2 regions of the Burkholderia multivorans ATCC BAA-247 genome follow, and region 2 is predicted to be linked to the other one. Evidence: riboswitches for the same ligand, from Rfam matches in the RefSeq annotation. Region 2 holds a riboswitch; the other holds the start of a gene.
What was found. A riboswitch is a leader RNA that binds a small molecule or an ion and turns the genes downstream of it on or off. The one in region 2 is predicted to bind cobalamin.

Region 1 (3,405 bases), on a different replicon from region 2:
CCGAGGTCGCGGCGATCGCCTGCGAGCCGCACATCGATGCATGCAGCAAATCAAAATCGACGAGATGACCGACTCGAGCCACGCCGCGCAGCGAAGCGTCCCTAAGCGCGCCCGGTCCGATCAGAACGTATAGGCGATCTTGCCGAACGCGGTGCGGCCGACCGTGTTGTAACCGTACGCCGTCATGTACTGCCGGTCGAACAGGTTCGACAGCAGCGCCGACACCGTCAGATGCGAATTGATCCGGTACGACGCACGCAGGCTTACGCTCAGATACGACGGCAGATACGTCGCGTTGGCCGGATCGTCGAACGTCGTGCCGCCGTACAGCAGCGATGCGCCGGTGCTCAGCGCATGCAGATGCAGTTCGTCCCACGAGTGATCGATGCTGACGCTCACGGTCTGACGCGGCCGGCGGTTCAGCCATGTCCGATTCGTCACGTCCTGCGGATTCAGGAAGCCGACCGCGACGCTGACGGGCGTCGAGCGGCCGAGCGTGCCCTTGTACGACAGATCGATGCCGCGAATATGCGCGCGGCCGATATTGATCGGCCCGAACGTGACGGGATCGTATGCGATCAGGTTGTGAACGCGCGTGTCGTAGAGCGCGGCCGTGAACGTACCGATTGCCGTGCTTGCGTCGACTGCCGCCTCGACCGAATTGCTGCGTTCCGGACTGAGCCGCGGATTGCCGTAGCCGGGGTAGTACAGATCGTTGAAGGTTGGCAGCCGGAACGCGTTGCCGTACGACACGCGCGCGGTGTAGACGGGCGTGATCGCCCATGCGAGCGCCGCGTTGCCGGTGTTGACCGCGCGGCCGGCGATGATCTCGTGACGGCCCGCCATGAACATCGTGACCTTGCCGAGCGTGATCGACTGATGCAGCGAGAACGCGGAGTCGTTGCGCGTCGGCACGCCGCCCGCCACGTCATTCGGCAGGAACGCCTGCTCGCGCGTGAAGTCGTACGCGAGCTTCGTCTCGCCGGACAGCGGCTGCCCGAGCAGCGTGAGCCCGCGCGTCTGATGCGTCAGCGACGTCGACGTGCTGATTCGCTGCGAATCGATCCGGTCGGTCGCGATGGTCCGATCGCCCGCATAGAAGAACTGCCGATCGTTCGCATAACCGAAGGACTGATCGAACTGCGTGTCGGGTGTGATGTCGACGTGGAGCGATACGCCGGTCGTCAGCTGATGATCGAGCTCGCGGTTCGCACCGCCGGCATTGTCGTACGACAGATCGGAGCGGTGATAGAGCGCGAACGTCGAGACCGACCAGTTGTCGCGCGCGTAGCCGAGCCGCGCGTCGACGTCCTGCGCATGGTACGGATTGCGGCCGTCCTCGTGACCGTATGCGAACGGCCGCGTCGCGTCGATGCCGGCCGTCGCGTAATCGTGCAGGCCGAGCGAGTAGGTGAGGCCGCCGAGCGCGGCCAGCGGTCCGGTCGACGGCACCGTGCCGGACGTACGCAGCTGCGTGTCGAACGTCTTGTTCGAGCCGCCGCCGAACGACACCGTCGTGCGGTTCGGCTGGTTCGACGCTCGGCGCGTGAACAACTGCACGACGCCGCCCATCGCGTTCGCGCCGAACGATGCGGCGGCCGGCCCGGAAATCACCTCGACGCGTTCGAATGCCTCGGTCGGCAGGTCGGACCACGGCGCGATGCCGGTGGTCGGCGAGCCGATCCGGATGCCGTCGACGAACACCGCGACCTGGTTCGCCGACGAGCCGCGGATGCTGACCGACGCGGTGGAGCCCGGCCCGCCGTTCTGCGAGACCGTGATGCCCGGCAGCGTCGCGAGCGCCTGCGTGATGCTCGGATCGCTCGGCGACAGGCGGTCGAGATCGTCGCGCGTGAGCACCTGCGTGCTCGCATAGCGGCGATCGAACGATTCGGGCAGATGGCGCGTGTCGGTAACGGTGATGGCCGGCAGCGCGGCGTCGTTCGACGGCTGCGCCGGCTGCTGCGCCGCGCCGTCGCCGGCGGCGTGCGCGAGCGGCGACAGGAACGCGGTGGCGGTGGTCGTGGCAAGGAGATGTCGGAGATTCATGAAGCGTGAGTCGTTATCGTGATGCGGGCGTGGCGGCGACGTGGGCGCAGGGCGCGCCGCCGTCGCGCGGCGGTGGCGTGGCCCGGCGAGGCCGGCTCGTGTCGCCGAACCGGCTGCATGCAGGCGCGCGAACGCGCGCGCACGGCAGCGTGCGTGCCGTGCGCGGGCAAACGGATGCGGAAGCGGTGGACATCTGACGGATCCTGAGGTCGGGCCGTCCTTGCAACGGGCGACCGCCGGCGGCGGCGCTTGCGCATCGGGACACCCCGCCCGTTGCGGCTGCTTGGACCTCGGTCGATGGCTGGTCTCCTGGCTCGCGGGTCGCCGCCCGGTGCCCGCCTTCCCGGTTTCCCAGTGGCGCGAAGGGCACGGACTCGCCGCTTACAGTTGCGGGGGCAGCCGCAGATTCCGGCGTGCGCCGTCACTGCGTTCCCATTTGATCCCGTCTCGCGGGAACCATCAGCGCGCAAGGGTAAGGGGCAGGGCTTTCGCGCGTCAATCTTTCATGCACGCACCGGCGCGAAAAAACCACGCGCCGCGGCTGGCATCGGGTCCGCATTTGCGACGCGCCGTGCCACCCGTTTGGTATGACGAATCGTCGCGGAACGCACTCGACGACAGGCGCAGCGCCGTTGCGCTGCCCTGCTGCGCGCCCGGATAATGACGCGGCGCGCGCGATGCGCGCAGGAGGATGCCCATGCAATTTCCGACAGGATCCGTGACCGCGCTCAGTTCGGCCGCCGCGACGATGTTTTCGATGGGCATGCTGTTCCTCGGCTACTGGGGGCTGCACGAGCAAACGCCGTGGCAGTTCGGCGACTACGTCGTGATCGCGCTTGCGCTGTCCGGCTTCGCCTGCCTCGGGAGCGTGCCGTTTTTCGCGACGTCGCCGATGAAGCGCGCGGACGACGAAACGCAGATCGCGGTCGCGCGGCGCGTGTTTCTCGGCGGCGCGATCGCGGTGTGGTGCAGCATCCTTGCGTCGTTGATCCTGTAGTGCGCGCCGGCTGCGCCGGCCGTCAGCGGCTCGCGCCGAACACGTGCGCCTGGATCTTGCCGTCCACCGGCCCCGCACCGAACCGCTCGGCAATCGTCTCCGTGCATGCGGTGGTCGCGTCTGCCAGCGTGTCGGGACCGATCGCCTCGAGTTCGTTGCGCAGCGGCGTGCCGTGGCAGTACGCGATCGCCGGCACGCCGGGCGTCGCTGCGCGGCTGTGCGCCGGCACCGTGTCGCAATAGAGCAGCGACGAGAAGCCTCCCGCGCGCACGTCGGCTTCGACCGTCGCGCGATCGTGGTAGCCGTGCGGCGTGCGCGCGAGAAACGTGGGCGGACGATCGGGGTAGCGCCGCGCGAGC
Region 2 (3,405 bases):
TGTCTTCGGACGCCGATTCGAGCCCGATCAGCATCGCGAGATCGAGCTCGCCGCGCGTCGCGCGCACGATCTTCACCTGCGGCGGGATCTCGTCGCGGATCGCGGCTTCGATTTGCGCGAACTGCGCGTCGTCGACGAGCTCGGCCTTGTTCACGATCACGAGATCGGCCGCCGACAGCTGATCGGCGAACAGCTCGTGCAACGGCGATTCGTGATCGAGGTTCGGATCCGCGCGCCGCTGCGCGTCGACGGCCTGCGGGTTTTCCGCGAACTGGCCGCTCGCGGCCGCGGGCCCGTCGACGACGGTCACGACCGCATCGACCGTAAACGCATGGCGAATCGTCGGCCAGTTGAACGCCTGCACGAGCGGTTTCGGCAGCGCGAGGCCCGAGGTTTCGATCAGCACGTGATCGATGTCCGCGCGCCGTTCGAGGAGCGCTTCCATCACCGGATAGAACTCCTCCTGCACGGTGCAGCAGAGGCAGCCGTTCGCGAGCTCGTAGAGCTGCCCGGACGTCTCGCCGGCCGCGTCGTCGCAACCGATGCCGCAGCCCTTCAGGATTTCGCCGTCGATGCCGAGTTCGCCGAACTCGTTGACGATGACCGCGATGCGGCGGCCGTTCGCCTGCTGCAGGATGTGGCGCATCAGCGTGGTCTTGCCGCTGCCGAGAAAGCCCGTGACGATCGTGACGGGCAGCTTGCGTAGGGTCATGGTAGGTCCTCGGTCGAAAAAGGCATCACGCGGAGATCGTCACGTCGATCTCGTCGTAGCGTTTGAAGCGGTAGATCGCGGCCGACACGGCCCAGCACGCGACGAACAGGCCGATCACGACGTAGCCGAGCATGCCGAAATGCGACGCGACCATCGTCGCGAAATCCCAGACCGGCCCCTGCAGCGACAGCTTGTCCGCGAGCAGCGCGAGCACCTCGATGCCGCCGATCAGCGCGGCGACCAGCACCGACACGAGCGTGATCGTCATGTTGTAGTAGATCTTGCGGATCGGCCGCACGTACGCCCAGCGATACGCGCCCATCATGAGGATGCCGTCGGTCGTGTCGACGAGCGTCATGCCGGCGGTGAACAACACCGGCAGCGCCATCACCGACCAGAACGACAGCCCGCCCTGCACCTGCGTCGCGGAGATGCCGAACAGCGCGATCTCGGTCGCGGTATCGAAGCCGAAGCCGAACAGGAAGCCGACCGGGTACAGGTGCCAGCTGCGCGATACGAGCCGGAACAGCGGCCGGAACAGGCGCGCGAGCACGCCGCGCTGGTTCAGCAGCATGTCGAGATCGGCGTCGACGATCGCGTCGCCGCGCCGTGCCGCGCGAAACGTCCGGTACACGGAGATCAGGATCAGCAGGTTCGCGGCCGCGAGCACGAGCAGGAAGAACGCGGACACGCTCGTGCTGATCACGCCGCCCCACGTCTTCATGCTCTCGAAGCGCGCGAGCGACGCGGCGGTCAGCGCAACCGCGACCGACATCACGATCACGACCGTCGAGTGCCCGAGCGAGAAGAACAGCCCCGCGCCGAGCGGGCTGCGCCCTTCCTGCATGAGCTTGCGCGTGACGTTGTCGATGGCGGCGATATGGTCCGCGTCGACGGCGTGACGCAGCCCGAAGACATACGCGAGCAGCGCGGTGCCGAGCAGCACCGGCTGCCCGCGAAACGCGATGAACGCCCAGATCCACGCGCCGACGTTGAACGCGACGAGCAGCGAATAGATGGCGACAATCTTGCCGCGCAGCCCCGACGGGCTGTCGTTGAACAGACGTAAGAAAGAATCGAGCATGGTGCTCCGCGATGAACGGTCGACATGTGAATGCCAACACGGTCCGCACCGTGCCTGCCGGCGCCGCTTGCCTGCCGGTTCGCACCGCGCGTGCGGCCTGACGACGGGAAATCGGAAACGCTCGGGCGTCGGGCGCGCTGCGGCCGTGGACGATGCGCCGCCTCCCCGCGGCGCTGTACCCCTCGTCTCGGCCGGTATCCGGGCTGACGAACACGCCGCTTCGCCTTCCCGGAAGCGCGAGGCATCCAGTGGCGTCGTCCGCACGCGCGTGGCATGCGGCGAAGCGGCGCTGCATCGCGGAGCGATGCGTTCGCTTACCGTTGCGGGGGCAGCACAGGTTGGCTCGACTGCGGGGCAGCCGCACTCCCTGTTTCCCGTTTAACTGCGCGTGCAGGAACGCACGCGCGAGCACCGAAACGCGTGCGAGTGTAGGCTCCGGCGCCCGGCCGCGTCAAGGCGAACGGCGGCCGCGATCGCGCGCGAGGCCTGTGCTATCGTATGCGCCGCGTTCGGTGCTCGCATGCGCAATCCGCGCATGCAGTTAAACGGGAAACAGGAGGCGGAGCATCGCCCGGCCTGTGCTGTCCCCGCAACGGTACGCCGCCCGCGCGACGCGCCTTGCGCACGCGCCCATGCCGCCCACGATGCCACTGCCCCTCAGCGGGCGGGAAGGCTGCGGCCTGGCAAGCGGCCAGCCCGGATACCGGCCGACGCAAGGGGCGAGCGCCACGCTCGCCGAACGCCCGATCCGCGGGGGACGGAGAGTGTGCGCGTTGTCATCCGCCCGCTACGGGCGCTTCGTTTCGCTCCGTCATGTCACGCCATTTCGCAGGCCGTCCGCGCGCGGCCGTTTCGTCGCCCTGTCCCGTCTCGTCACGGCGCGCGCCGTGCTGCGCGCGATGAGCCGCGCATGGCTCGTCGGCGCCGGGCCCGGCGATGCCGACCTGCTGACGCTGAAGGCCGTTCGCGCGATCGCGGCCGCCGACGTGCTGCTCGTCGACGATCTCGTCAACCCCGACGTGCTGCGCCATGCGCGCGCGGACGCCCAGATCGAGCACGTCGGCAAGCGCGGCGGCCATGCGTCGACGCCGCAGGCCGAGATCGTCGCGACGATGCTCGCGCATCTGCGCGCGGGCCGCAGCGTCGCGCGGCTGAAAGGCGGCGATCCGTTCGTGTTCGGCCGCGGCGGCGAGGAGCTGATCGCGCTCGGTGCGGCAGGCTTCGCGGTCGAGGTCGTGAGCGGGATCACGGCCGGCATCGCGGCACCGGCCGCGCTCGGCATTCCGGTCACGCATCGCGGCGACGCGCAGGGCGTGATCTTCGTCACCGGTCACGGCGCGGGTGCCGAAGAGCCGGACTGGCGCGCGCTCGCCGCGACGCGCATGACGATCGTCGTCTACATGGGGATGCGCCGGCTCGATGCGATCGCCGCGGCGCTGCGCGACGGCGGCCTGCCCGGCGACACGCCGTGCGCGGCGATCGCGAACGCGACGCGCGACACGCAACGGCACGTGCTCGCGACGCTCGACCAGATCGTCGAACGTACGGGCGCGGCCGGCATCGGCTCGCCGGCGATCGTCGTGATCGGCCGCGTCGCCGCGCTGGCCGC

Region 1: linked by a shared signal. The riboswitch ahead of NP80_RS08575 (TonB-dependent receptor domain-containing protein) and the one ahead of NP80_RS21080 (HoxN/HupN/NixA family nickel/cobalt transporter) in region 2 are both predicted to bind cobalamin.

The regions. Positions count from the first base shown of each region.
Region 1 covers NZ_CP009831.1:1,422,136-1,425,540, reverse strand. The annotation lists partial or broken gene NP80_RS30720 (3-hydroxybutyrate oligomer hydrolase family protein) at 1-70, opposite strand, end outside; gene NP80_RS08575 (TonB-dependent receptor domain-containing protein) at 121-2,049, opposite strand; cobalamin riboswitch at 2,332-2,525, opposite strand; gene NP80_RS08565 (hypothetical protein) at 2,545-2,814, opposite strand; gene NP80_RS08560 (hypothetical protein) at 2,747-3,046, shown strand; gene NP80_RS08555 (class I SAM-dependent methyltransferase) at 3,069-3,405, opposite strand, start outside.
Region 2 covers NZ_CP009832.1:1,880,947-1,884,351, reverse strand. The annotation lists gene cobW (cobalamin biosynthesis protein CobW) at 1-712, opposite strand, end outside; gene NP80_RS21080 (HoxN/HupN/NixA family nickel/cobalt transporter) at 738-1,796, opposite strand; cobalamin riboswitch at 1,969-2,227, opposite strand; cobalamin riboswitch at 2,289-2,522, shown strand; gene cobA (uroporphyrinogen-III C-methyltransferase) at 2,696-3,405, shown strand, end outside.